3 regions of the Pseudomonas sp. GW821-FHT02A11 genome follow, and region 1 is predicted to be linked to each of the others. Evidence: riboswitches for the same ligand, from Rfam matches in the RefSeq annotation. Region 1 holds a riboswitch; each other region holds the start of a gene.
What was found. A riboswitch is a leader RNA that binds a small molecule or an ion and turns the genes downstream of it on or off. The one in region 1 is predicted to bind cobalamin.
Positions count from the first base shown of each region.

Region 1 (7,850 bases):
GGGCGGCTGGCAAATCATGCTGTCGCTGGCCATCGGCGCTGCGCTGGTCTACGTATGCATGAACCTCACCGGCGACATGGGCCAGAAGACTGGCGTGCCGTTTCCGGTGATCAGTCGGGTGAGTTTCGGCATTTTCGGCGCACAGATCCCGGCGTTGATTCGCGCAGTGATCGCCATCGCCTGGTTCGGCATCCAGACCTACCTGGCTTCGGTGGTGCTGCGGGTATTGCTCACCGCCCTGGACCCCGCGCTGGACAACTATGACCATGACACCTGGCTGGGCCTGTCGAGCCTGGGCTGGCTGTGTTTCGTCAGCATCTGGCTGGTGCAGTTCGTGATCCTCGCCTACGGCATGGAGATGGTGCGCCGCTACGAAGCCTTCGCAGGCCCGGTGATCCTGCTGACCGTGGCGAGCCTGGCGGTGTGGATGTTCACCCAGGCCCACGGGCAGATTGCCTGGTCGAACAAAACCCCGCTCGAAGGCGTGCAAATGTGGCGCAGCATCTTTGCCGGCAGTACCCTGTGGCTGGCGATCTACGGCACATTGATCCTCAATTTCTGCGATTTCTCTCGCTCCGCCCCGTGCAAGAAAACCATCCGCAAGGGCAATTTCTGGGGTCTGCCGGTCAATGTGCTGCTGTTCGCTTTCATCACCGTGATCATTTGCGGCGCGCAGTTCTCGATCAACGGCCAGATCATCCAGAGCCCCACCGACATCATCAAGACCATCCCCAACACCTTCTTCCTGGTACTGGGCTGCCTGGCCTTTCTGATCGTCACCGTGGCGGTGAACATCATGGCCAACTTCGTCGCCCCGGCCTTCGTGCTCAGCAGCCTGGCGCCGCGCTACCTGACTTTCCGTCGTGCAGGGATGCTCAGTGCGACCGTCGCGGTCCTGATCCTGCCGTGGAATCTGTACAACAGCCCGGTGGTGATCGTGTATTTTCTGTCGGGTCTGGGCGCCCTGCTCGGCCCGCTGTACGGCGTGATCACCGCCGATTACTGGTTGCTGCGCAAGGGCCGGGTCGATGTGCCGCAGCTGTACAGCGAAGACCCGCGCGGCCCGTATCACTATTCGCGCGGGGTCAACCTGCGGGCGGTCGGGGCGTTCATCCCGGCGGCGCTGATTTCCATCATCACGGCGCTGGTGCCGGCCTTCGACTCGGTATCGCCGTTTTCCTGGCTGATGGGCGCGGCCATTGGCGCAGCGTTGTACCTGCTGCTGGCCGACCGTCGTAAAACCTTCAAGGACGTCAGTGGCGAGGCCATTGCCGTGCAAACCGTTCAGCACTGATCGCAAGCGAGAGACCGTCACCCATGCGTATTTTGATCGTCAACGTGAACACCACCCAATCGATGACCCAGACCATCGCCGAGCAGGCGCGCAGCGTCGCCTCCCCCGGCACCGAGATCATCGGGCTGACCCCGCGTTTCGGCGCCGAGTCGGTGGAAGGCAATTTCGAGAGCTATCTGGCGGCGATTGCCGTGATGGATCGGGTGCTGTCCTACGATCAGCCCTACGACGCAGTGATTCAGGCCGGCTATGGCGAACACGGCCGCGAAGGCCTGCAGGAGTTGCTGGAAGTGCCGGTGGTGGACATCACTGAAGCCGCTGCCAGCTTGGCGATGCTGCTGGGCCACAAGTACTCCGTGGTGACCACTCTGGATCGTGCTGTGCCCTTGATCGAAGACCGCCTGAAACTCGCGGGCGTGTTCGAACGTTGCGCCTCGGTGCGCGCCAGCGGCATGAGCGTGCTGGAGCTGGAAGAAATGCCTGATCGCGCGCTGGAGGCTATTGCCGACCAAGCGGTTGAAGCGGTCAAGCATGACAAGGCTGAGGTGATCTGCCTGGGTTGCGGCGGCATGGCCGGGCTGGATCAACTGATTCGTGACCGCGCCGGCGTGCCGGTGGTCGATGGCGTGACCGCAGCGGTGGCATTGGCGGAATCGCTGGTGCGGCTGGGGTTGAAGACGTCCAAAGTGCGCACCTACGCGACACCGCGTCCGAAGAAGGTGCTTGGCTGGCCGTTCAGCCTGTGAATCCGGAGCGCACCGAAGACTGATTCTGCCCGGAGGGCGTAGGAGCCTGACTTGTCGGCGATCGGCTGCGCAGCAGTCGTTAAACCTGTCGATGAAGGCTGCCTGGCACACCGCAGCGTCGGGTTTTGCTGCCGCTGCGCGCCAGATCGCTGGCAAGCCAAGCTCCTACGCCTTCGGCAAAAGCGCAGCGGCATTAGCACGTTGAGCCCCCATGCCCTCCGCGCGGAATCGAACGCGAATTCGCCCGCTCTGTTCAAATCGTTTAGTATCCCCGCCGCCGGTTTCCACTCGGAATTAATAGGGAATCCGCGAGCCCGACTCTCTGGGCTCAAACGGAACTGTCCCCGCAACTGTAGGCGCTGAGCCCTGCTTCCCGTTCGCCACTGGGTTACCCCGGGAAGGCCGAAGCACGGCGACGACGCGCCAGTCAGGAGACCTGCCGGCAAGCGTCAATCATTCACCGGCGGGGTGTCCGGGGGAGGGCTCCCGTGCTCACCTGTTCAGCGTGATCGCTGCTTGCCTTTTCGTCAGGCGTGCATCCGGGATGTGCTTTCCAGTGCCCGCGCCGACCTATCGGTCCACTGGAGAAACCCGATGTCGTTGCGCCGCCTTGCCCCGATGTTCGCCGGTCTGAGCCTGTCAGGTGCGGCACTCATGTCCCCCGCCGCTGTCGCCGCCCCGACTCACTACCCGCTGACGATCGACAACTGTGGCGTGCCGCTGACCTTCACCCAGGCGCCGCACAAGACCGTGACCATCGGCCAGGCCGCCACCGAAATGCTCTACGCCCTGGGCCTGAGTGATCAGGTGATCGGCACCTCCTTGTGGTTCAACGAAACCCTGCCGCAATTCAAGGCCGCCAACGCGAAAATCGAGCGGCTGGCCGAGAACGCCCCAAGCTTTGAATCGGTGATCGGCAAACGCCCGGACTTCGTGCCGGTGCAGTTCGAGTGGATGGTCGGCCCGCAAGGCGCGGTGGGCACCCGCCAACAGTTTCAGGACCTGAAGATCCCGGCCTACATCCTGCCTTCGGACTGCGAGAACAAGAACAACCTGGTCGGCGCCGATGGCACGCGGCTTGAGGCCTTTCGCGTCGACACGCTGTACAAGAGCATCGCGCAACTGTCGCAGATCTTCGATGTGCAGGACCGTGGTCAGTGGTTGATCGACGGCTACAAGGCGCGTCTCGCTCAGGCTGTCGAGCAGGCGCAACAGCACGACGCGGGCAAGGTTTCGGCGGCGTTCTGGTTCTCCAGCCCCGACATCAACACCGACCCCTACGTCGCAGGCCGCAAAGGCATACCGAATTTCATGCTCGACACCCTGGGCATTCGAAACATCATCGATTCGGACGAAGAGTGGCCAACCGTGGGCTGGGAAACCATCGCCAAGGCCAACCCGACGATCCTGGTCATCGCGCGCATGGACCGCCGCCGCTTCCCTGCCGACGATCATGAGAAGAAACTGGCCTTCCTCAAATCCGACCCGGTCACCCGCAACATGGACGCCGTGAAAAACAACCGCATCGTGATCATGGACGCCAGCGCCATGGAGTCCAGCGTTCGCCTGTTCGACGGCATCGAGCAGCTGGCCAAGGCCACCCACACACAATGAATGCCCTGAACGTCCCCCGCCTGCTGGGCCACACACTGTGGGTCAGCGCGCTGTTGCTGCTGGCGACTGTCGCGGGGGTGGCGATTGGCGAGACATCGATCAGCCTGCCGGTGATCTTCCAGGTGCTGGCCAACAAGCTGTGGGCGGCGGGGTTTGCGGTCGACCCGATCGATGAAGGCATCGTCTGGAATTACCGCCTGACCCGCTCCATCGTCGCCGCGGCCTGTGGCGCGGGGCTGGCGATTTCCGGGGTGGTGCTGCAATCACTGCTGCGCAACGCTCTGGCCGATCCGTACTTGCTGGGGATTTCCGCCGGGGCTTCCACAGGAGCTGTGCTGGTGGCGATCATTGGCCTGGGCGCCGGGGCGATTTCCCTGTCGACCGGGGCGTTCGTCGGCGCCCTTGCCGCCTTTGCCATGGTCGCCCTGCTCGCCCGTTCGTCTCGCTCGTCGAGTAGCCAGGCCGCGGCAGGCCACATCATTCTGGCGGGCATCGCCGGTTCGCAACTGTTCAACGCGCTGACGTCGTTTCTCATCACCAAATCCGCCAGCGCCGAACAGGCACGCGGCATCATGTTCTGGCTGCTGGGCAACCTGAGTGGCGTGCGTTGGTCGTCGGTGACGCTGTCGGTGCCGGTGGTACTGATCGGGCTGGGCATCTGTCTGTGGCATCGACGTTCGCTGGACGCCTTCACCTTTGGCGCCGATTCCGCCGCCTCGCTGGGCATTCCGGTGCGGCGGGTGCAGACGATACTGATCGCCACCGCAGCGCTGGTCACGGCAGTGATGGTGTCGATTGTCGGCTCCATCGGCTTCGTCGGGCTGGTCATTCCCCACGCCGTGCGCATGGTCGCCGGGGTAAGACATGCGCGCCTGTTGCCGTTGAGTGCATTGAGCGGCGCGCTGTTCATGATCGCCGCCGATATCCTGTCGCGCATTTTGATCAAGGGCCAGGTCCTGCCCATTGGCGTCATCACCGCGCTGGTCGGCGCGCCAGTGTTTGCCCTGATTCTGGTGCGGGGGAACCGTACGCGATGAACGCTTCTGTCGATCAGGCGACTCACGTGCTTAGCGGGCAAAACCTGAGCTACAGCGTCAAAGGCGCGCAGCTGCTGACGGACGTGTCGCTGGCGATTCGGCCGGGGGAAAACCTGGGCATCGTCGGGCCCAATGGCTCGGGCAAATCGACGCTGCTCAAGCTGCTGGCTGGCATTCAGGCGCCGACGTCGGGTGAGGTGTTTGTGCAGGGTGAGCGCCTGTCGAGGATCCGCCGTCGCGACATCGCCCGGCGCCTTGCCGTGGTCGAGCAGCACGCCGAAACCAGCGACGCCATCAGCCTGTTGCAGGCGGTGGAACTGGGCCGTACTCCTTGGCTCTCTGTCCTGGCGCCGTGGAGCGATGAAGACCAGCGCATCGTCAGCCAGGCGATTGCCGATGTCAGCCTGCAGCACCTGAGGCAGCGCGCCTGGCACACGTTGTCCGGCGGCGAACGCCAGCGCGCCCACATTGCCCGGGCCCTGGCCCAGCGCCCGCAAATCCTGCTGCTGGACGAGCCGACCAACCATCTGGACATTCAGCAGCAGCTGTCCATTCTGTCGCTGGTGCATCAGTTGCCGGTGACCACGGTGATCGCCCTGCACGACCTCAATCAGGCACTGGCCTGTGATCGTCTGGCAGTGATGGACCACGGCCGGCTGGTGGCCCTGGGATCGCCGTTCGATGTGCTCACGCCGGAGCGCTTGCGCCTCACCTTCGGCGTCCAGGGGCATTGGCTGACAGACCCGTTCGATGGCGCGCGCATTCTGCGGTTGCGCACAGCCTGATCAGGACGCTGACTCCCCAACGACGCGAAACCTGTAGTAGCTTCAGGAGGTTACGATGGTGGCGATGGCGACATACCTGACACTCCATCGCCAGTAGCTCCACCGCTTTCGCGGCCGTCGTAACCTCCGACTGCTCCTACAGGTATTTTTGTCAGGGCCGATATCTGCGTCGTTCACGCCGTGTGCAGGTGAATCATTTAAGCGCCTTCGGGCTTTCTCAAGAAATCCATCCAGCTGCCGATAGTGGCATACCATCAGACGGACTTGCCTTTCCCATCGCACGGTCCTGATCGATCCGCTGCCTGCGTGCAGCACCTGTTTCACGCGTGATCTACAAAAAAAATCAGGAGCGCCGATGAACATCAAACAGAAACTCACCTGGGCCTTTGCGGTGATCGCGTGTCTGCCGATCATCCTCGTGGCAACGCTGGTCATTATCAATCTTCGTCAGGACGCCGAAAGCGACTTCGTCGACAGCAGCGGCCGGGAGATTCGCCAGGTCGCCAATGCCATGCAGCTGTTCTTCGAGGGCATCAGCCAGAACGTCGACTACCTGGCAGCGCACCCGCTGGTCACCGGCACCGGCGAAGGCGTGAAGAGCTACATGACCGCCCAGGCCCCGGAAATTCCGCACTCCGCTCTCGACAACCAACTGTTCGACTTCTTCGCCAGCATCGCCAAGAGCCATCCGGCCTACTCCTATGTGTCCTACGGCCTGGCCAACGGTACCTACGCGTTCTGGCCGGGCGACCCGAAAATGGCGAGTTACGACCCACGCCAGCGCCCCTGGTACAAGACCGCCCAGGCCAACCCCGGCAAGACCCTGCGCACCGAAGCCTATTACTGGGCCGGTGACGACGCGGTGCTGGTGAGTACCGTGCGCGCAGTCAATAACGCGCTGGGCAACGCCGGCGGCGTGGTCAACATCGACGTATCCCTCAAGCAGCTGACCACCATCGTCAAGCAGATCAAGCTGGGCGAAAGCGGTTACCTGATGCTCATCGAAAACAACGGCACGGTACTGGTCGATCCCAAGCAGCCGGAACACAACTTCAAGAAGCTCGGCGAGCTGGGCGAGGGTTTCAGCCAACTGGCCAAGGCAGGGCCTGGGCTGATCAAGGTCGATATCAATGGCGAGCATTTGATGGCCAACGTGTTCCCGTCCGACCAACTGGGCTGGAGCTTCATCGGCCTGATCAAACAGGACGAGGTGATGAGTTCGGCCACCCGCCTGACCTGGCTGATTGCAGTGATCGCAGCGGTACTGGCCGTGGTGTTCGCCATCATCGGCGCCAGCTTCGCCACGCTGATCGTGCGGCCGATCCGTGGCGTAGCCGATGGCCTGGAGGGCATTGCTCAGGGCGAAGGCGACTTGACCAAGAGTCTGGCGGTGCGCGGCAAGGATGAAACCGCGCAACTGGCCAACTGGTTCAACCAGTTCCTGGCAGCGATTCGTGGCCTGATTCAGCACATCAGTCAGGCAGCGACGCGCATTCTCGACAGCTCCGCCAGCTCCACCCGCGTCTCCAACGACATGGCCGAAGCCGCCGGGCGTCAGCGTGAGGCGGTGGACATGGTCTCCACGGCGTTCCACGAGATGGTCGCCACCGCCAACGAAGTCGCCCGCTCCTGCAGCCAGGCGGCTGAGTCGGCCGACAGCGGCCAGCGTCAGGCCCGTGAAGGTCAGCGCCAGATTGACGATGCGGTGCACAGTGTCGATCAACTGAGCGCGGAGATCTCCCGCTCAGCCAAGGACATGACCCAGTTGGAAAAAGACAGCAACGACATCCAGTCGATCCTCGACACGATCCGTTCCATCGCCGAACAGACCAACCTGCTGGCCCTCAACGCCGCCATCGAAGCGGCCCGTGCCGGTGAGCAAGGCCGCGGTTTTGCTGTGGTGGCCGATGAAGTCCGGGCGCTGGCCAAACGTACCGCAGATTCAACCGCCGAGATCGATTCGCTGCTGGGCAACCTGGCCAAACGCACGGCCTCGGTCGCGCAGCAGATGCACGCCAGCCTCGATGTGTCGCAGCAATCGGTGGCGAAGATCGGTCAGGCCCGCAGCAGCTTCGGGCAGATTCGCGAGTCGGTGGACGTGATCCGCGACATGAACACCCAGATCGCCACAGCCGCCGAACAGCAGCATCAGGTGGCCGAGGACATCAACCGCCACATCAGCCAGATCCACGGCGACGCACAATTGGTTGCAGAGCTGGCGGACTCGGCGCGGGGGGATTCCAGCCACCTGGCGGCGTTGTCCAATGAACTGGACGGGCTGGTGCGTCGGTTCAGGACCTGATCCAAGGTTACACCGCCGCCGATGAACACCTGTGGGAGCGAATTCATTCGCGATGGCCGGGACAGACGATAG
Region 1 covers NZ_JBWKWB010000002.1:147,649-155,498, reverse strand. The annotation lists gene AC07V9_RS03215 (NCS1 family nucleobase:cation symporter-1) at 1-1,294, shown strand, start outside; gene AC07V9_RS03210 (aspartate/glutamate racemase family protein) at 1,318-2,040, shown strand; cobalamin riboswitch at 2,302-2,498, shown strand; gene AC07V9_RS03205 (ABC transporter substrate-binding protein) at 2,635-3,654, shown strand; gene AC07V9_RS03200 (FecCD family ABC transporter permease) at 3,651-4,691, shown strand; gene AC07V9_RS03195 (ABC transporter ATP-binding protein) at 4,688-5,476, shown strand; partial or broken gene AC07V9_RS03190 (HAMP domain-containing protein) at 5,832-6,920, shown strand; gene AC07V9_RS03185 (methyl-accepting chemotaxis protein) at 7,011-7,778, shown strand.

Region 2 (10,616 bases), on a different contig from region 1:
CCCTTATACAGGGGAAGCAATGACGGGTGTATGTTCAGCAGGCGTGCGTGGTAATGACGCACGAAACCTGGAGTGAGAATGCGCATGAAGCCGGCGAGTACCACCAGCTTCGGCGCAAAGGAGTCGATCAGTTCGATCAGGGCCGTATCGAAGGCTTCGCGCCCTTCGTAGGCCGTGTGATCGAGAACGCGGGTTTCGATGCCCGCGTTTCTGGCACGCTGCAGCCCGAAGGCATCGGCGCGGTTGGAGATCACCGCGCGAATGCGAGCCGGGCTCGAATTGTCCTGGAAGCTGTCGATCATCGCTTGCAGGTTACCGCCGGTGCCGGACAGCAGCACCACGACATCACAGGGTTCGTGCATGTCAGGCTTCAACGCATCCGGCATCAGTGTGCCTTGACGTTTTTCAGCTCGACTTGTGCGGCGCCTTCGGCAGCGACGCCGATCTGGCCGATGACCCAAGGCTGTTCGCCCGCTTCACGCAGGACCGTCAGGGACGCTTCGACGTGTTCCTGAGCGACGCAGATGACCATGCCGACGCCGCAGTTCAGGACGCGGTGCATTTCGTGCTCGTCGACGTTGCCTTTCTCTTGCAGCCAGTCGAACACCGCAGGACGGGTCCAGCTCGCGACGTCGACCACCGCCTGTGCGCCTTCCGGCAGCACGCGCGGGATGTTGTCCAGCAGGCCGCCGCCAGTGATGTGGGCCATGGCCTTGACCGCGCCAGTCTCCTTGATCAGCTTGAGCAGTTGCTTGACGTAGATGCGGGTCGGCGCCATCAGCAGGTCGGTCAGTGGCTTGCCGTCCAGCTGGGTGGTTTCGATATCGGCGCCGGAGACTTCGATGATCTTGCGGATCAGCGAGTAGCCGTTGGAGTGCGGGCCCGAGGACGGCAGGGCGATCAGCGCATCGCCAGTGGCGACCTTGGAACCGTCGATGATCTCGGCCTTTTCCACGACGCCGACGCAGAAACCTGCCAGGTCGTAGTCTTCGCCTTCGTACATGCCAGGCATTTCAGCGGTTTCGCCGCCGACCAGCGAGCAGCCCGCCAGTTCGCAGCCAGCACCGATGCCGGTCACGACCTGAGCGGCGGTGTCGACGTTCAGTTTGCCGGTGGCGTAGTAGTCGAGGAAGAACAGAGGCTCAGCGCCGCAGACCACCAGATCGTTGACGCACATGGCGACCAGGTCGATGCCGATGCTGTCGTGCTTGTTCAGGTTCAGCGCCAGACGCAGTTTGGTGCCGACGCCGTCGGTGCCGGAAACCAGAACCGGTTGTTTGTAGCCCGCAGGAATTTCGCACAGCGCGCCGAACCCGCCCAGGCCGCCCATCACTTCCGGGCGCTTGGTGCGCTTGGCAACGCTCTTGATGCGTTCGACCAATGCTTCACCGGCGTCGATGTCTACACCGGCGTCTTTGTAGCTCAGGGAGGGTTGCTTGCTCATTATCCAGGCCTTTAGGGGGGATTCGGGGTAACGACCGGAATGGAATGGCTCGTGGCCGCAGCATCGCCGGTCTGCGAAGGCGCGCGATTTTATCAGGGTTGGGCGCAAGCGGCCATCCTCGGGCCGACGGGCAGAAGCATCATGAAGAAAAAATAAGCCGCGTGTTCAGGTCATAGCCGTTCGTCGGTCGCTATAAAAGGTGTAAGTTCGTCAGCAGCGTGAGCGATTCGGGTCGCATTGCGGTCTGAGTCGAGCCAGTCATTTTTTCCTGCAGCTATCTATACGCTGCGTTTTTCGTTTCCAGGAATTTTTATGCGCCTGAAAAACTGCCTGTTGGTGGGTTGTCTGTCCCTCATGAGTCTCCCGGCCCTGGCCGAGACGGTGAACAATCTTTATCAGGTGCGCGAGCCGGTCAGCGGACAAACCCCGGATGAGAAGACCCGCGCCACCCAGGCGGCGCTGGATACCTTGGTCATTCGCCTGACCGGCGATGCGAAAGCCGCCCAGAGCGCGGGCCTTGCGGCCGTGCGCAAGGACCCTCAGCAAATCATCAGTCAGTTCGGTTACGACGCAGGCCCGCCCGAGTCGCTGCAAGTGGATTTCGATCCGGCCAGCACGGATCGCGCATTGCGTCAGGCCGGCCTGTCGCTGTGGGGCTCGAACCGCCCGGTGATCATGGCCTGGTGGCTGAACGACGCGACCGATGGCGCCAATCTGGTCGGTGACGGCCAACCTTCTGCCGACCCCCTGCGTCGTGCCGCGCAACATCGCGGTTTGCCGCTGCGTCTGCCGTTGGCGGACCTTGGCGAGCAGAGCATCGGCAACGCCAAGACCCTCGACGGCAACGACGTCACGCCGCTCAAGCAGGCGTCCGAGCGCTACGGCTCCGACGGGATTCTGGCGGTTCATGCACAGGAAAATGGCGGCCAGTGGCAGGGCAAATGGCACCTGTGGCTGGGCGACAAGATGGAGCAGGGCAGTGCCAGCGGCGCAAGCTCGGCTGAACTGGCCGACGCCGTGCTGCTGGCGGTGAGTCAGCGTCTGGCGCCGCGTTTCGTGGTCAAGCCGGGCGCGTCGTCGAGCATGGCGCTGGAAGTGCAGGGCATGACGCTGGAGCGCTATGCGCAACTGGGTCGTTTGCTCGAACCGTTTGGCGGCCGTTTGAAGTCTGCCGACGCCGATCGTGTGGTGTTCGACGTCAGCGGCAGCCCGGATCAGCTTCGCTCGCAGCTGTCGCTGGCCAAGCTGCAGGAAGTCCCGGCAGGCGAAGTGGCCAGTGCACCGGTGAACGCCGCCCAAGTGCCGGTCGCCGGTGGCGCGCCGGGGGGCGCACCCGTGCCGGAGGCTGCGGCTGCACAAACACTGCACTTTCGCTGGTAAGCGGGTTCATAGCGACGTCGTTTGAATGGATTGAGGGGCGGTAATGACTGATACACGTCGTTGGTTCTGGCTGGGCGGGTTGATCCTGCTGTGCCTGTTTGTCTGGTTGCTGCACGCCATTCTCACGCCGTTTCTGGTGGCGTTGCTGTTGGCGTACATGGGCGATCCTCTCGCGGATCGGCTGGAAAAACTGAAAATGTCGCGCACCTTGAGTGTGGTGACGGTGTTCGTGTTCTTCACCCTGATCTTCATGGGCCTGTTGCTGGTGCTGGTGCCCATGCTCGCCAAGCAGCTGTATCGCTTGTACGAACTGGCGCCGCAGATCCTCGACTGGCTGCAGCACACGGCGCTGCCATGGACTCAGGCCAAGCTGGGGCTGGCGGACGGTTTCTGGAAATTCGACAAGGTCAAGGCGGCGATTTCCGAGCACATGGGGCAGACCGGCGACATCGTGGGTATCGTGCTGGCGCAGGCCACCACGTCCACCCTGGCGCTGATCGGCTGGCTGACCAACCTGGTGCTGATTCCAGTGGTCTGCTTCTACCTGCTGCGCGACTGGGACGTGATGATGGCCAAAGTGCGCAGCCTGTTGCCGCGTCATCGCGAGAAGAAAATCGTCGCCCTGGCTGATGAGTGTCATGAAGTGCTGGGCGCGTTTATTCGCGGGCAACTGCTGGTGATGGTGGCGCTGGGTGTGATTTACGCGGCAGGGCTGATGCTGGTGGGCCTGGAACTGGGTCTATTGATCGGCGTGATTGCGGGGCTTGCGGCCATCGTGCCGTACATGGGCTTCGTGATCGGCATCGGCTCGGCGATTCTGGCGGGCTTCTTCCAGTTCGGCGGCGACCTGTATCCGATGCTCGGCATCGTCGCGGTGTTCATGGTCGGTCAGGCGCTCGAAGGTATGGTGCTGACGCCGCTGCTGGTGGGCGATCGTATCGGCCTGCATCCGGTGGCAGTGATCTTCGCGATTCTGGCAGGCGGCGAGCTGTTCGGTTTCACCGGCATCCTGCTGGCGTTGCCGGTGGCGGCAGTGATCATGGTGCTGGTGCGCCATGTGCACGATCTGTACAAGGATTCGGATATCTACGGCGGGATGGAAGACCCGGATTTGTAGGAAGTCGCAGCGCGGTCGGATCCGTGGGAGCGAATTCATTCGCGAAAGAAGGTACAGGCGCTGCTGGTAGGTCGTCTGTACGGCCCCCTCGCAAATGAATTCGCTCCCACAGGCTCTCTATCAATCCGCCAGAACGCAGCATTTCTATGTCCGCTGATTGCCCATATTCCGTGGCCTGGCCCGAGGTGGACGCAACCCTTTGATTTTGCAGGCCGTGTGGCACATTGTGCGGCTCGCTTGGCGGGTATAAACTTTGCACACTTTACACAGAGGCCCCTTGGCGGTTCGTCACTGAACCGTTCAGCCAGCATGAAACCAGTTCAGCTGCCCCTGAGTGTGCGTCTGCGTGATGACGCCACCTTCATCAATTACTATCCAGGCGCCAATGCCGCTGCACTCGGCTATGTCGAGCGCCTGTGCGAAGCCGACGCCGGATGGACCGAAAGCCTCATTTATCTGTGGGGCAAAAACGGGGTAGGGCGCACGCACCTCTTGCAGGCGGCCTGCCTGCGTTTCAAGCAACTGGGTGAACCTGCGGTTTATCTGCCCATGGCTGAATTGCTCGAAGAGGGTGTCGAACTGTTCGATCATCTGGAGCAGTACGAGCTGGTCTGTCTGGACGACCTCCAGGTGGTAGCCGGCAAGCCCGAGTGGGAAGAGGCGCTGTTCCACCTGTTCAACCGCCTGCGTGACAGCGGCCGGCGTCTGCTGATCGCGGCCTCCTGTTCGCCTCGCGAACTGCCGGTCAAGCTGGCCGACCTCAAGTCCCGACTGACCATGGCGCTGGTATTCCAGATGCGCCTGCTCTCCGACGAAGAAAAACTCCGCGCCCTGCAATTGCGCGCCTCGCGCCGGGGCCTGCACCTGACCGATGAGGTCGGGCATTTCATCCTGACTCGCGGCAAGCGCAGCATGAGCGCCTTGTTCGATCTGCTCGAACAGCTCGATCAGGCCTCGTTACAGGCCCAGCGCAAGCTGACGATTCCCTTCCTCAAAGAGACGCTGGGGTGGTAAACGCAGTCGATCCCGCCCTTGTACTGCAAACGGCTGCGGCGTTGCGTCACGCAACGCGCATTCTGATCATCACCGGTGCCGGGCTTTCGGCGGATTCGGGGCTGCCGACCTATCGTGGCGTCGGCGGCCTGTATAACGGCCAGACCGACGACGGCCTGCCTATCGAGATGGCGCTGTCCGGCCCGATGCTGCGCCGCGATCCTGCCCTGTGCTGGAAATACATTGCCCAATTAGGCAGCGCTTGCCTGGGCGGGCAGCCCAATGCGGCGCATTATGCGATCGCGCAATTGCAGCGTTGCAAGCCGCAATGCTGGGTGCTGACGCAGAACGTCGATGGCTACCATCGTGCGGCGGGCAGCCCGCCCGAGCGTCTGATCGAGATCCACGGTCAGCTCGCGCCGCTCTACTGCCAGTCCTGTGGCGCCGAAGACCCGCAATTGAGCGAGCACCTGCAGCGCCCACTGCCGCCGTTGTGCGCGCAATGCCATGGCGTGCTGCGGCCGCCGGTCGTCTTGTTTGAGGAAATGTTGCCAGAGCTGGCATTGAATGTGCTGTACGAGGAGATGGCAAAAGGCTTCGATGCTGTGCTCAGCATTGGAACCACCGCCAGCTTCCCGTATATTCACGAGCCGATGCTGCGCACGCGGGTCACGGGTGGCTTTACCGCCGAGATAAACCCCTCGTCGACCGATCACTCCATTCACATGGATGCGTTTCTGAGGTGTAGAGCCTTAGATGTGATGGAGGACATCGTAAGTCACATTTGTTTCGATTGAATTTGCAAATGATGACGATAGAGGGCATAGTCTCGGCTTCTTTACACATTAGCCACGGTCGTGCCCATGCTAAATCGCTTCGCACCCCTCGTGCCTCTCGCACTCGTGACCCTGTTGTTCGGCTGCGCGGCCCAGATGCCAGCGTCGCAACAGCAGTCGCAGAATCCGCAAATCAAGGACGCTGCCACCGCACAATCCGCCAGCCGTTCCGGTTATTCCTCGTCCGTTCTGGATGACGAAATCGCAACCGAAGACGAGTTGGCCCAGTTCTCCGACAACAAGCCTTATCAGTTGCCGGTACTGGCTGATAGCATTCTGGAACGTGGCAAGTCTCTGATCGGTACCCGCTACCGTTTCGGCGGCACCTCGACCACTTCGGGTTTCGATTGCAGTGGTTTCATCGGTTACCTGTTCCGTGAAGAAGCCGGCATGAGCCTGCCGCGTTCTTCGCGCGAAATGATCAACATCGATGCCCCACTGGTCAAACGCAACGACCTCAAGCCAGGCGACCTGCTGTTCTTCAGCACCGCTGGCCGTGGTCGCGTAAGCCATGCCGGTATTTACCTGGGCGATGACCAGTTCATCCACTCCAGTAGCCGTCGCAGTGGTGGTGTGCGCGTCGACAGTCTCGACGATGCTTACTGGGCCCGTACGTTCATCGAAGCCAAGCGCGCGTTGGCCATGGCACCTTCCAAGGTGCCAGAAACGACGACTGCAATGACCTCGACTACAATCAAGCGCCAACACCGTTAATTACGGATCGCGCAATCGGGGGAAACCCTGATTGCGCGCAGATCCGGCTCCCGGCAGAGTAAGCCGCATCCTAGGAAGGTTGTTGTGTTTATGTCGTTTACGGTTCGCCTGGCTGTTGCTTCCCTGGCTGTATTGCTGGCCGCTTGTTCCAGCAATCCACCGCCATCCCCACCCAAGGTCGTTTCCAGGCCTGTGGTTTCCGCTCCCTCCCAATTTTCTTCTCCGGTCGCTGATGACGTGCTGTTGCGTGCCATCGGGCTGGTCGGCACGCCTTATCGCTGGGGTGGCAACACGCCGGATTCGGGCTTCGACTGCAGTGGCCTGATCGGGTACGTGTACCGCGACGCGGCGGGCATTACGCTGCCGCGCTCGACCCGCGAGATGATCACTCTGCGCGGCCCGGACATCGACCGCAGTCAGCTGCAGACCGGTGATCTGGTGTTCTTTGCGACCAGTGGTGGTTCGAACGTCAGCCATGCCGGGATCTACGTGGGCGAGGGTCGTTTCGTTCATGCGCCTGCCACGGGCGGTACGGTCAAGCTCGACAGCCTCGACAAGCCGTATTGGCAGAAGGCCTGGCTGAACGCCAAGCGGGTAATTCAGCCGTCGAATCTGGCGCGCAGTAACTGATCATTTCCCTATGATTTGCTGCGTTACTGTTGCGCAGCAAACACCTGACGCGACATTGCTCTTCCTGCGGCGATCTTCAGCATGCTACGTGCTCTGTAGGAGCGCGCTTGCCCGCGAAGGCAGACTGTCTGATACGCATGTGTCAGCTGACCCAACGCTATCGCGGGCAAGCGCGCTCCTACATGAGTCGCTAGAGAAGCGTCGCTTCGATTGACGCTCGCAAGTCAACCCTCTAACCTTCGCCGATTGTTTCAGGTGCCCGCAAAAAAGGGTGAAACAGGGAAGCCGGTGCGAACGCTTTGCGATCCATCCCGGCGCTGCCTCCGCAACGGTAAATGAGCCAAGGCCCCGCACAATGCCACTGTGTTCGATGAGCATGGGAAGGCGCGTGGTTTTTCATGAGTCCGGAGACCGGCCTGATCCATTCAACAGCATCACGGAGGGCGATGCTCTGCGCAGGCTCGGCCTTGTCCGGCGCCTGCTGCCAGTCTTTGCCTGCGTCCTCCGTTTGCCACACCTGCCCTCAAGCGGAGAGCCCAGATGAGCGAATCCCCCGAACGTGACGAACGCCACCTGGCGCGCATGCTGCGCAAAAAGGCGGTGATGGACGAACGCATTGCCAGCGCCCCCAACGAGTGCGGCCTGCTGCTGGTGTTGACCGGCAACGGCAAAGGCAAGAGCAGCTCCGCGTTCGGCATGCTCGCCCGGGCCATGGGCCACGGCATGCAGTGCGGCGTGGTGCAGTTCATCAAGGGCCGCAACGCCACCGGGGAAGAGCTGTTCTTCCGCCGCTTCCCGGAGCAGGTGCGTTATCACGTGATGGGCGAGGGCTTTACTTGGGAAACCCAGGATCGTCAGCGTGATATCGCCGCCGCCGAAGCCGCTTGGGTCGTGACTCAGGCGTTGCTGCGCGACCCCGAGATCGGTCTGGTGATCCTCGACGAACTGAACATCGCCCTCAAGCACGGCTACCTCGAGCTTGAGCAGGTGCTCAGCGATTTGCAGGCGCGTCCTCCCATGCAGCACGTGGTTATCACGGGCCGTGGCGCCAAGCAGGAATTGATCGATTTGTCTGACACCGTCTCCGAGATCGGTGTGGTCAAGCACGCGTTTCAGGCCGGTATCAAGGCGCAAAAGGGCATCGAGCTGTGAGCTGCATGTATGAATGAAGCGGCTCGCAGCTGCCCGGCGGTATTGATCGCCGCACCCGCTTCCGGTCAGGGCAAGACCACCGTTACTGCTGCACTGGCGCGCCTGCATCGCAACCAGGGGCGCAACGTGCGCGTGTTCAAATGCGGGCCGGATTTCCTCGACCCAATGATTCTTGAGCGGGCCAGCGGCAACCCGGTGTATCAGTTGGACATGTGGATGGTCGGCGAAGCCGAAAGCCGACGTCTGTTGTGGGAAGCCGCCGCCGAAGCGGACCTGATCCTGATCGAAGGGGTCATGGGCCTGTTCGACGGCACCCCGTCCAGCGCCGATCTGGCCCGGCGTTTCGGTGTGCCGGTGCTGGGCGTGATCGACGGCACCGCCATGGCGCAGACCTTTGGCGCGTTGGCGTTGGGTCTGGCGCGTTATCAACCTGACTTGCCCTTTGCAGGCGTGCTGGCCAACCGGGTCGGCACCGTGCGTCATGCGCAGTTGCTTGAAGGCAGCCTGACTGAAGGCCTGCGCTGGTATGGCGCGTTGTCGCGAGAAACCGGGATCGAGCTGCCGAGTCGACACCTGGGCCTGGTTCAGGCCAGCGAACTGAACGATCTGGACGTGCGTCTGGATGCCGCCGCCGACGCGCTGGCCAGCACCTGCGATGCCGCGTTGCCGCCTGCCGTGATCTTCCACGCTCCCGAGGGGGTGCCTGCCGAGCCGTTGCTGACAGGTGTACGCATCGCTATCGCGCGCGATGAAGCCTTTGCGTTCACCTATGGCGCCAGCCTTGATCTGCTGCGAGCGATGGGCGCCGAATTGCTGTTTTTCTCGCCGATTCGTGACAAGCAGCTGCCCGATGCGGACAGCCTGTACCTGCCGGGCGGTTACCCCGAGTTGCATCACGTGGCGCTGGGGCAGAACCATTCGATGCTGCAGGCGATTCGCGCGCACCACAGCGCAGGCAAACCGTTGCTGGCCGAGTGCGGCGGCATGCTTTATCTGCTCAATGCCCTGACCGATGTCGCCGGTCAGCGCGCCGAGCTGGTGGGCTTGCTCGAGGGCGAAGCCGTGATGCAAAAACGCCTTGCGGCGCTGGCCCTGCAATCGGTGGAACTGCCCGAAGGCACCTTGCGTGGCCACACCTACCACCATTCGCTGACCAGCACCGAACTGACCCCGATCGCCCGCGGCCTCAGCCCCAATGGTGGACGCGGCGCCGAAGCGGTGTATCGCCAAGGGCGCATGACTGCGTCGTACGTGCACTTTTATTTCCCCTCCAACCCACAAGCGATGGCGGCGCTGTTTTTGCCATGAACGGTCTTTTGACACCCGTCTTTGTTGCGCTGAAGAGTGTTTCCTGTAGGAACACTTTCCCCTGTGGGAGCGAATTCATTCGCGAAGCGGTGGGGGAGGCGAAGGAGTGGGGTCGGATGTACCGACGTCTCGCGAATGAATTCGCTCCCACAGTGACTTATGCGCTCAGTCGGGCTAGCGAGGTATGTTCGTGACTGACGCCTTCAGCGATGCCGAGCGCGCTGCGGTTTACCGGGCCATTGCCGAGCGCCGGGACATGCGTCATTTCAGCGGCGGCTCGGTCGCGCCCCAACTGCTGGCACGTCTGCTGGAAGCGGCGCATCAGGCCCCGAGCGTCGGGCTGATGCAGCCTTGGCGCTTCATTCGCATCAGCGACCGGCAGTTGCGGGGACGGATTCAGGCGCAGGTGGAGCAAGAGCGGATTCGCACCGCCCAAGCCCTGGGCGAGCGCTCCGATGACTTCATGAAGCTCAAGGTCGAAGGCATCAACGATTGCGCCGAAGTATTGGTCGCCGCCTTGATGGACGATCGCGAGAAGCACATTTTCGGTCGCCGCACCTTGCCGGAAATGGACATGGCGTCGCTGTCCTGCGCTATCCAGAACATGTGGCTCGCCGCCCGCGCCGAAGGGTTGGGCATGGGCTGGGTGTCGCTGTTCGACCCGCAGGCGCTGGCCGATCTACTGCAGATGCCAAGCGGTTCGAAACCCCTGGCGATCCTGTGCCTGGGGCCGGTCAAGGAATTCTATCCGGCGCCGATGCTGTTGCTGGAAGGCTGGGCGCAGGCGCGTCCGCTGCAAGAGCTGCTATTTGAGAACACATGGGGAGTGAATTCATGAGTGTGGCGTTATTGAGCGTTGCTGGGGTTGCGCTGGATGCGCTGCTCGGCGAGCCAAAACGAAACCACCCGCTGGTGGCGTTCGGCCGATATGTCGAGCGCATCGAGCAACGTTTCAATGCGGGCGGCCGCGGCTGGCGCAGCCATGGTGTCACGGCCTGGTTCATCGCGGTCGTGCCGCTGACCCTGCTGGTGACGCTTTTGA
Region 2 covers NZ_JBWKWB010000001.1:129,921-140,536, reverse strand. The annotation lists gene purN (phosphoribosylglycinamide formyltransferase) at 1-362, opposite strand, end outside; gene purM (phosphoribosylformylglycinamidine cyclo-ligase) at 386-1,444, opposite strand; gene AC07V9_RS00650 (DUF2066 domain-containing protein) at 1,757-2,824, shown strand; gene AC07V9_RS00645 (AI-2E family transporter) at 2,868-3,941, shown strand; gene hda (DnaA regulatory inactivator Hda) at 4,251-4,955, shown strand; gene AC07V9_RS00635 (NAD-dependent deacylase) at 4,949-5,731, shown strand; gene AC07V9_RS00630 (C40 family peptidase) at 5,798-6,484, shown strand; gene AC07V9_RS00625 (C40 family peptidase) at 6,575-7,114, shown strand; cobalamin riboswitch at 7,351-7,548, shown strand; gene cobO (cob(I)yrinic acid a,c-diamide adenosyltransferase) at 7,655-8,266, shown strand; gene AC07V9_RS00615 (cobyrinic acid a,c-diamide synthase CobB) at 8,276-9,574, shown strand; gene bluB (5,6-dimethylbenzimidazole synthase) at 9,765-10,412, shown strand; gene cbiB (adenosylcobinamide-phosphate synthase CbiB) at 10,409-10,616, shown strand, end outside.
Region 2: another riboswitch for cobalamin. It lies ahead of cobO (cob(I)yrinic acid a,c-diamide adenosyltransferase); the one in region 1 lies ahead of AC07V9_RS03205 (ABC transporter substrate-binding protein).

Region 3 (10,616 bases), on a different contig from region 1:
CACGCGCAGAATCGCCAGCAAGGTGTCGATCCGCAGCCGCCCGCTTGGCGACTCGCCGAACACGTGCAGGCCGTCGCGAATCTGCGACTCCTTCAGATCACAGAGGTAGGTGTCCAGACGCGGCAGCCAGATCGCGACATCCGCGTCGCTGTCCAGGCCCTCGTCCAGCGCCAGTTCACGATCGATGTGGGTTTCGCGCACCAGCCTCAAGATGTCTTTCTGCAGCTCGCGGGCCCGACGCGGGTCGAGCAGTTGCGCTTCGTAGTATTCGTCGGCCAGCAGTTCCAGATTGCGCAACGGGCCGTAGGTCTCGGCGCGGGTCAGCGGCGGCATCAGGTGGTCGATGATCACCGCCTGCGTGCGACGCTTGGCCTGGGCGCCCTCGCCCGGATCGTTGACGATAAACGGGTAGATATTGGGCATCGGCCCCAGAATCGCGTCCGGCCAGCAGTGTTCGGACAGACCGACACCCTTGCCCGGCAGCCATTCCAGGTTGCCGTGCTTGCCCACATGAATCACCGCGTGGGCGCCATAGGCCTTGCGCAGCCAGAAGTAAAACGCCAGGTAGCCATGGGGCGGGATCAGGTCCGGGTCGTGGTAGACCGCGCTGTGATCGACGTTGTAGCCACGGGCCGGCTGAATGCCGACGAAGGTCAGGCCAAAACGCAGCCCTGCGACCATCATTCGGCCATTGCGGCACATCGGGTCGCTTTGTGGCGAGCCCCAGCGCTCGATCACGGCAGCGCGATTGGCCTCGGGCAGCGCGTTGAACGCCGCCATGTACTCGTCCATGGCCATGCTTTGATGGCAAGGCCGCTGATCGAGGCTGTCCGGGTCGTTGGTGACGCCACCGAGCAAGGCGTGAATCAGCGATGTGCCGTTGTCCGACAAGCCCTCAACGGGATAATCCTCGGCCTGCAGAGCCTTGAGGATGTTCAGCGCGGCGGCCGGCGTGTCGAGGCCCACGCCATTACCGATGCGCCCGTCGCGGGTCGGGTAGTTGGCCAGAATCAGCGCCACGCGCTTGTCGGCATTGGCGGTGCGCGCCAGCAACACCCAGCGTCGCGCCAGTTCGGCGACGAAGTCCATACGCTCGGGCTGGGCGCGGTAGCACACCACATCGGACTGACTGCGCTCGCTGTACCAGGCCAGGTCCTTGAAGCTGATGGGTCGGCTGATGATGCGCCCGTCCAGTTCCGGCAGCGCAATGTGCATCGCCAGATCGCGAGAACCCAGCCCCTGCTCGCTGGCCTGCCAGGCGGGTTCGTTGTCCTGGGCGCAGATCGCCTGGATCACCGGAACGTTTAGACGAAATGGTCGCAAATGCGGCGCTTCGGGGCTGGACTGGGCAAAACCGGTGGTATTGAGGATCACTTCGCAGCCGGTCTCGTCGAGCCAGTCTTGCACAGCGTCCAGGCACGCCGGTTCTTTCAGGCTGGCTACCGCGATAGGCAACGGGTTCAGCCCCTGCGCCAACAGTCGCTCGCAGAACACGTCGATAAAGCCGGTATTGGCCGCCTGCAAGTGCGAGCGGTAGAACAGCACGGCCGCCACCGGTTGCTCGGCGCGCCAGTCCGCCCGCCAGTCCGCCAGTTCGGCGCGGGCCTTGCGTGGGTGATAGATCGCCACGCGAGGCAGCGTCTGCGGCGGCTCCCAGGCGTAATCGCGATCCAGCCAACGCTGGGCCAGGCAATTGAACAGCTGCAAGGCGTTGTGTTTGCCGCCCTGGCGCAGGTAATGCCAGAGGCGCTCGCGATCCTCAGCGGGCTCGGTGCTCAGGTCGCTGAGTTCCGGGTCCGGGCGATCGTCGCCCGGCACCAGAATCAGCTTCACCCCGCCGCCCTTTCGAGCGGCCAGCTCCACCAGCCGCTCGACGCCATAACGCCAATAGCCAATGCCGCCGTGCAGGGAGATGAGAATCACCCTGGCGTGCTGCAGCACTTCGTCGACATACAGATCGACCGAAGCGTGGTTCTGCACCTGCATGGGGTTGGCCAGGCGCAGGCTGGGGTAATCGTCCGGCAGTTGCTGTGCGGTTTCAGCGAGCAACGCCAGATGGGAATCGCCGCTGCACAGAATCACCAGATCGGCGGGGGTCTGGCCCAGGTCAGCGATGCTGTCGTCGGGGACAAAGCCGCCGGGCTGGGTGCGCAGCAGGTGCATGCTTAGCCTTTGCTCTCGAGCGCGGCGCGCAGCTGGGCTTCAAGCACGGCGGCGTCCAGTGCCTGACCGATCAGTACCAGATGGGTGACGCGCTCCTCGCTGGCCTTCCAGGCACGGTCGAAATGCTTGTCGAAACGCGTGCCAACGCCCTGCACCAGCAGGCGCATTGGCTTGCCCGGAATCGCCGCGAACCCTTTGACCCGCAGGATGCCGTGCTGCACGACCGCCTGAGTCAGGGCGTCGAGCAACAGCGCTTCGTCGGCTTGAGGCAGGGAAATGGAGATTGAGTCGAAGGCATCGTGATCGTGGTCGTCGTGGTCATCGCCTTCGTGATGATCGTGGTGAGTCTTGCGGCCGTCGATGTGCAGCTCGGACTCAGCGCCCAGACCCAGCAGCACGCTGATCGGCAGCTGGCCCTTGCTGGCCTCGATCACTTTCACCGCGGGCGGCAGCTCCTCGGCGACTTCGGCACGCACGGCGGCCAGGGCTTGGGCGTCGAGCATGTCGGCTTTGTTGAGGATGACCAGGTCGGCGCTGGCCAGTTGGTCGGCGAACAGCTCGTGCAGCGGCGACTCGTGGTCCAGGTTCGGGTCGAGTTTGCGCTGGGCGTCGACCTGATCCGGGAAGGCGGCGAAGGTGCCGGCGATCACGGCCGGGCTGTCGACCACGGTGATCACCGCGTCAACGGTGCAGGCGTTGCGGATTTCCGGCCACTGGAACGCCTGAACCAGCGGTTTGGGTAGCGCCAGGCCTGAGGTTTCGATGAGGATGTGGTCCAGATCGCCGCGACGGGCGACCAGCTCCTGCATCACCGGGAAGAATTCTTCCTGAACGGTGCAGCACAGGCAGCCGTTGGCTAGTTCGTAGACGCGGCCGGTGGCTTCTTCTTCGGTGCAACCGATGGTGCATTGCTTGAGGATGTCGCCGTCGATGCCCAGTTCGCCGAATTCGTTGACGATCACCGCAATACGGCGCCCTTCGGCGTTATCGAGCATGTGACGCAGCAAGGTGGTTTTGCCCGAGCCGAGGAAGCCGGTGACGATGGTAACGGGAAGTTTGGCCAGTGTTTTCATGGTTGCCCTCAGGCGCTGCGGCGGGCAAACAGGACGAGAACCGCTTGACCGTCGCTCCGACAGGCCCGCCGTTCGATTCGCCACCGGATCACCCCGCCCGGTTGTAGTGAGAATTCGTCGAGACTGTTGCAAAACAGGCCCGTGTTCGAGGCAGGTCTCCTGGCTCACGGTGGCGATGGGCTGGCGGAGTGCCAGATCACACGCGTTCATCGCGCCTTCCCGCTCGCGCAGTGGCTGTGCAATGAACATGACCGTTTACAGTTGCGGGGGCAGCTGTGGCTTGCACCACATTCCCTTCTTAGCGCCAAGCCCGACAAACGGCCGGATCGGCGAACCTCAAGTGCGCAAGGCTACGCAGTGGCTGGTGGAAGGTCAACGAGCAAGAAGGCTGGCAACTCGGTCTATCAGGTCGTGGCACGTTTAAGCAAATGTGGGAGCTAGCATGCTGACCAATAGGCCCTTAGGGCATCAAAGTCAGCATTCCAAGCCAATAAACCATGGTCTGAAAGATCGCCTTGTCCGACTTGTGTTTGACTGACGCTTTGCGCCGTGATCTCCTACACACCTTGTTACGGGTGCCCTTCACAGGGTGAAACGGGAAACCGGTGCGTGCAGCCCTTTTGGCTGTGCAAGTCCGGCGCTGCCCCCGCAACGGTAAGCGAGCGAAGAGTCAGATCCACTGTGTCGATCAGCGATATGGGAAGGCGATTCTTGCAGGCATGTCCAATGCCCCTCGCAAGCCCGGAGACCGGCCCGATACAGTCACATAACAAACCCGCGGTGGGCGGGCGCTGTTGAGTCGGCTACTGACGTCTGTCAGTGGCTTTCCTTGCGCCTTCCCTTCGCTGACATTTCAGAGGGAAGCGCCATGTCGATCAGCACCACGACCCCATCCGCCAGCAGCACCCGCACGCAAAGCCAACGCCTGACCGCCGCCATCAGTGCGATGTTCCTTGGCGCTTGCCTGGTCTATTTCGCCGGTTTCTCGCACATCGCCGCCGTGCACAACGCCGCCCACGACACCCGTCACAGCTCCGCCTTCCCTTGCCACTGAGACCTGCCGCCATGTTCAAGCGAATCGCACAAACGGCCGGTTTTACCGGACTGCTCGCCGCGCTGCTGCTGACGCTTTTCCAGAGCTTCTGGGTCGCGCCGCTGATCCTGCAGGCCGAGACGTATGAAAAAGCCCCCGTCGCCGAGGTCCACGAGCACTCGCATGCCGACGGCGCCATGGCCGCCCACGTTCACGACGAAGAAGCCTGGGAGCCGGAAGACGGCTGGCAACGCGTGCTGTCCACCACGGGTGGCAATCTGGTGGTCGCGGTCGGTTTTGCCCTGATGCTGGCTGCGCTCTACACGCTGCGCACACCTGCCAGCATTCGTGAAGGCGCACTGTGGGGTCTGGCCGGTTTTGCGGTGTTCGTGCTGGCGCCCACCCTGGGCCTGCCGCCTGAACTGCCGGGCACGGCTGCGGCCGATCTGACGCAGCGGCAGATCTGGTGGGTCAGCACGGCGGCCTCCACTGCGGTGGGCCTGGCACTCATAGTGTTCGCTCACAACTGGCTGCTCAAAGCACTGGGCGCGGCAATTCTGGTAGTGCCGCATGTCGTCGGCGCACCGCAGCCGGAAGTCCACTCGGCACTGGCCCCAGAAGCCCTGGAAGCGCAATTCAAGATCGCTTCGCTGCTGACCAACGCAGCGTTCTGGCTCGCCATGGGCCTGATCAGCGCCTGGTTGTTCCGTCGTCACGACGCGCAACTGGCCTCCTCCGAGCTCAGCCACGCCTGATGAACAACCGCGGCGGGCGGCCGATTCTGGTGATCGGCCTGGGATGCCAGCGCGGCTGCCCGGCATCGGTGCTGCAAGGGCTGATCGAAGTCAGCCTGCTGGAACATCGACTGACGCTGTCCGACATTACCGCTCTGGCCTCGATCGACATCAAATCGACCGAAGCCGGATTGCTGGAACTGGCCGAACACCTGGCCCTGCCCTTGAGGTTTTTCAGCAGCGATGAGCTGACGGTATTCGAATCGCAACTGAGCCATCGCTCGCAGATCGCCTTCGACAGCACCGGATGTTATGGCGTGGCCGAAAGCACGGCGTTGGCCATGGCCTCGCGGCTGGGCGGGGCGTCTGCGAAGTTGCTGATCGAGCGACGCAATAGTTCGCGGGCTACGTTTGCGTTAGCCAGCAGCCCATGATGCAAATTCCGCTGAAATCCCTGTGGGAGCGCATTCATTCGCGAAGCGGTCATCCAGACACTGCCCGTGCAGCATCTGGACTATTTGTCGCGAATGAATTCGCTCCCACAGGGCATCCCCCGTTCTTGACGTCGGAGTTTCAATGACCGTTTACTTCATCGGCGCAGGCCCCGGCGATCCGGACCTGATTACGGTCAAGGGCCAGCGCCTGATTCGCACCTGTCCGGTGATCATCTACGCCGGCTCCTTGGTGCCAGAGGCCGTCCTGCAAGGTCATCAAGCCGTTCAAATCACCAACAGCGCCGAATTGCACCTGGAACAGATCATCGCCTTGATGAAATCTGCTCATGCACAAGGCCGGGATGTTGCGCGCGTGCACTCGGGCGACCCGAGTCTGTACGGCGCCATCGGCGAGCAGATCCGATACCTGCGCGAGCTGGGCATTCCTTTCGAAATCATCCCCGGCGTGACGGCGACAGCGGCGTGTGCTGCGTTGCTGGGCACGGAACTGACCCTCCCGGACATTTCACAAAGCGTGATCCTGACCCGTTACGGCGATAAAACGGCGATGCCCGAGGGTGAATCGCTGGGGGAGCTGGCGCGGCATCGGGCGACGATGGCGATTCATCTGGGGGTCAATAACATTGCCAGGATCGTGGCGGAACTGACGCCACATTATGGTCCGGACTGCCCGATTGCGGTGGTGCATCGCGCGAGCTGGCCGGATCAGGATTGGGTGATGGGAACGCTGGCGGATATCGAAGAGAAGGTCAGGGTTAAGGGGTTTCAGCGCACGGCGTTGATTTTGGTGGGGAGGGTTTTGGGCAACGATGTGTTTGGGGAGTCGTCACTATACCGCGCAGGCCACGCTCATCTTTTTAGACCGTGAGCCTGCCGGGAGCGGGAGCTGAAGGTGGTTTCCTATCACAGTCGGATGTGACGAAGGCTGCCCCAATGACCCAAACGCCGAAAACAAAGAAGCCCGCATCACTGCGGGCTTCTTGGCAATACCTGTCACTCAATAGTAAGCATTCTCTTTCTGAGTGTGGTCCGTCACATCACGCACACCGGACAACTCAGGAATACGCTCAAGCAACGTACGCTCGATCCCTTCCTTGAGCGTCACGTCCGCCTGACCACACCCTTGGCAACCACCGCCAAACTGCAGCACGGCGATATTCGCCTCATCTTCCTCAACCACGTCAATCAGCGTAACCTGCCCGCCGTGGCTGGCCAGACCAGGGTTGATCTCGGTTTGCAGGTAGTAATTGATACGCTCGTTGATCGGGCTGTCGGCATTGACCATCGGCACTTTGGCGTTCGGCGCCTTGATGGTCAGCTGGCCACCCATGCGGTCAGTCGCGTAGTCCACGACCGCGTCATCCAGAAACGCCTCGCTGAACGCATCGATCCAGGCCGTGAAGCTCTTGAGGCCGATCGCTTTGTCTTCCGGCTTTTCTTCGCCGGGCTTGCAGTAGGCGATGCAGGTTTCAGCGTATTGGGTGCCAGGCTGGGTAATAAACACGCGGATGCCGATGCCGGGGGTGTTCTGCTTTTGCAGCAGATCGGCCAGGTAATCGTGGGCGGCATCGGTAATAGTAATAGCGGTCATGAAAATTCCTCGCAGACGTGGGGCGGAGTTTACGCCATTGCGTGGCAACTGACAAAGCCCTAGTAATTTGCTCAGGTAATAGACCCGATAGAAGGCCTCAGGACAGCGCCGCCTGCTCCTTGACCGCCCTTCTGCCATCCAGCCAGCCCTTCATGCGGCGATACAGACCCTTCTCGATCCATTCGTAGCTCAGCCATGCGCCCAGAGCGATGACCGGCACGCAAACGGCAAACGCCACGTACGGGTTCAGGCCATAACGCTCGGTCGCCAGCCAGCCGCCGTACAACACCAGTACGTGCAGCAGGTACACCGAATAGGAACAGTCACCCATGGTTTTCAGCAAACGGCTGCCGCGCAGGTGGGGTTCAAGGGAGATACAGGCCACGACGATCACCGCGCTGGGCAGGCCCCAATTGACGATACGCAGGTCCGGCGGCAGTTGTTTGATGGTCAGCAAAGCCCCCCCAATCGCCAGCAACGGCAACCACAAGCGCTCGGTAATCCAGCCGCGGCGGTAGATGACACCAATACCGATACCGAGCAGGAACTCATAGACGATGTCATTGGCGTAAAAGCGGCTGATCAGGCCCGAACGCCCCAGCACATCGGTCACCGCGAACAGCGCGGCGGCGATGATCAACGGGCGCAGGCGCTGCTGGAACAGGAAGACCATCGAGAACAACACGTAGAACAGCATCTCGTAATTCAGGGTCCAGCCGACGTTCAGGGTCGGGTACAGGCCATAGCCGCCGGGGTTTTCCGAAGGAATGAAGAGCAATGAGAGGATGAAACTCTGCCAGTCCACCACCTGATGCGGCAGTAACGGATGGGCGACCACCACCAACAGGCCCATGACCAAGGTGTACAGCCAGTAAGCGGGAACGATGCGAATGATGCGATTAAGCATGAAGCGGCTGGCGGGAATTTCTTTGTCGACCGTGGACAGGTAGATGACCAGACCGCTGATGACGAAGAAGATGTCGACGCCCACGGCGCCTTTTTCTGTGAAAAAACGGCCGATCGGGCCGCTGGGATGAAAGTCGAAAAAAATCTGCATGAAGTGGTGACACACAACGACCCACGCGGCGAGCGCCCGCAGGGCTTGAACCGAAATCAACATCTGCAACCTCTTGCTTACTCTGGTTTGACCCACGATCCAGGACCTCGACAAGGCCACGCTTCAAGGGGCGACTCACTGGGTCCGACTTCAGGGTTTGCAAAAAGGTTCGGCGCGACTGACGGGCTGCATAATGGCTGCAGGCCATGTTTTATAAGGGTTTTCGGGTTTTGTTCAGCGTGAATGGGGGTGACGCGGGCCTCACCGCAGACGCAAAAAAATTGTAGGAGCGCGCTTGCCCGCGATTGCGTTCCGCCGGGCAGTATTGTCGTCACAGACACACCGCCATCGCGGGCAAGCGCGCTCCTACAGGTCGTGCGGCCCGCTGTTACAGGTTCTCATACCGATTCATATCCAGCACCCCCGCCTCCTGCGGCTCGGTCTCCTGAATGTAGCGGTCCAGATCGTGGAAGTACGTCCAGAACAGCGGATGGCTGCGACGCACACCCCAACGCTCGACGATCTTCTCGAAGGCTTCCTTGTGATCGTGGGCCTTCTCCATGGCATCGACGAACGCGCTCACCTCATTGGCCGGGATGTTGAAGATGAAGTTCGGGTAGCTGGTCAGCACGCCCGGATAGATCGTCAGGTTGTCCAGCCCCGGCTGATAGCGGTACACCTCGCCCAGCAGGAAGGCCACATTACTGTGGGCACGGTTGCGCAGCATGCTGTAGACGATGCGCTTGCCGCTGCCGTCCTGAATGCGCAGCATCGTCGCTTCCGGCAACTGATCGATGACGCGCAGCCCCGCCGCCGGGCGTGCCACCAGACGGCTCAGGGACTGCTCGACATCGCTGAACACCGGGCCGATCCCCGGCCGCGAACAGTACGCCCCCGAGCAGCGGTTGATCGGGTCCGGCGCGGCGTTGAGGGTGCCGGCGCGCTCGATCAGCTTGCGCTCGAAGTCGCGTTTGGGGTCTTTCTCGTCCAGTTTCATGCCGGTGGGCGTGTCGTCGTCGATGGCCTCATAGTCCATCCACATCTTCACTTTGCCGCTGTTCTGGTACCAGCTGCCGAGGATGTCGTCGCGCTTGTCGGCGGGCATCAGGCGCAGGAAGTTGACCTCGGCGCCGTTGCGGATCAGGTCGAAATACAGGCGCGTCTGCACTTGATGAGAGACGTTGCCGTACACATCGAAATTCACCACCAACTGGTAATACGTGCGCTCCAGCAGCGGATAGTCGAACAGCCAGACGGTGGTCGGCAAATCACCGATCAGGCCTTTGTTGACGGTGGCGCTGTCGAAGTGGCGGAAGATGGTCAGCAAGGCGTTGTCGTTGCCTGCCCACAGTGTCGCCCAACCCGGCGGCGGCATGTGGGCGTAGGCGTCGCTGCGCAGGTCTTCATAGGCGTTGCGCTTGTTGCGGTAATCCAGCCACAGGCTCAGCACGCTGCCCACGTCGTCGTTCTGCCCTGGCATCGCCAACAGCGGCGTGGCCTTGGCGCGGTACGCCGCATCGGTGATATAGCGGTCGTGGGCCGGTTCCTGAAACAGCGCCCAGAAGTGATCGCGGATCACATCGGTGGCGATCTCGCCGCGGCACACCGGGCCGCGGATGAAGGTGCGAACGAAGTATTCAGCGTTATCGAGCATGAACTGGTAACGCGCCACCGCCGGGATTTCCTTGAACGTATCGAACGGGTTGGCGCGACGCTGCGGGCCATAGCCCGGCAGTTCGGTGGCGTGCCAGTCGCCGCTGTAGAACAGCTGCTTGACCCGCGCCAGCTTCTGCGGGCCCATCGGGTAGGTGATGTGGGTCTTGTGCACAATCACGCCCTGTACCGGCATCAGGCGGTAATAAAAGGTGGTGCCGGGGTCGTCGTCAGGGCGGCGGGTGGCGATCAAGTCCACCGGCTGGCCGCTCGGCGTGCGCGAACGCACCCACTGGAAGAAATGCCCCGGCTCGCCACCGCTGAAATACACGTGAGCGAGAAACAGATGCTCGTACAGCCAGCGAGCGACCAGCGCTTCGGTCGAGCCCGGGCGGTTGAACAGGGTTTCCCAGTCGGTGATTTGCGCCGCTTCGCTCGCGCTCGGTTGCAGCGGGGTTTGCTCGACCGGCGCGCCGGCGGCCAGCCAGCTTTGCAGGGTTTTGTATTGCACGTCGGTGAGGCCGGTGACTGCCAGCGGCATGCCTTGACGGGGATGCGACGCGGCGTAGCCGTCGAATTCCTGCGGCAGCGGGCACATGTTCTCGCGATTGAGCCCCAGCATGATGTCGTCGGGCAGCTTGGCGTTGGGCACCAGCGGCGTGCTGTGGCCAAACTCCAGCATTTTGGCCATCAGCGCCGCCTGATTGCTCTGGCCGTCGAGCACTGAATAAAAGCCCTTCTTGCGCCAGGCGTCCGGGCCTTCGGCGTCGTAGAAAATCCGCGTCGGCGCGATCGCCTGGCTGCGTTCGCCCTGATACACCGGGACTTTCGACGCCCCGCGCAACACCCCTTCGCCA
Region 3 covers NZ_JBWKWB010000043.1:1,799-12,414, forward strand. The annotation lists gene cobN (cobaltochelatase subunit CobN) at 1-2,163, opposite strand, end outside; gene cobW (cobalamin biosynthesis protein CobW) at 2,166-3,236, opposite strand; cobalamin riboswitch at 3,369-3,590, opposite strand; cobalamin riboswitch at 3,793-4,007, shown strand; gene AC07V9_RS28950 (CbtB domain-containing protein) at 4,105-4,290, shown strand; gene AC07V9_RS28955 (CbtA family protein) at 4,302-5,024, shown strand; gene AC07V9_RS28960 (cobalamin biosynthesis protein) at 5,024-5,437, shown strand; gene cobM (precorrin-4 C(11)-methyltransferase) at 5,580-6,326, shown strand; gene nfuA (Fe-S biogenesis protein NfuA) at 6,456-7,049, opposite strand; gene AC07V9_RS28975 (acyltransferase family protein) at 7,147-8,169, opposite strand; gene AC07V9_RS28980 (fatty acid cis/trans isomerase) at 8,495-10,616, opposite strand, start outside.
Region 3: another riboswitch for cobalamin. It lies ahead of cobW (cobalamin biosynthesis protein CobW); the one in region 1 lies ahead of AC07V9_RS03205 (ABC transporter substrate-binding protein).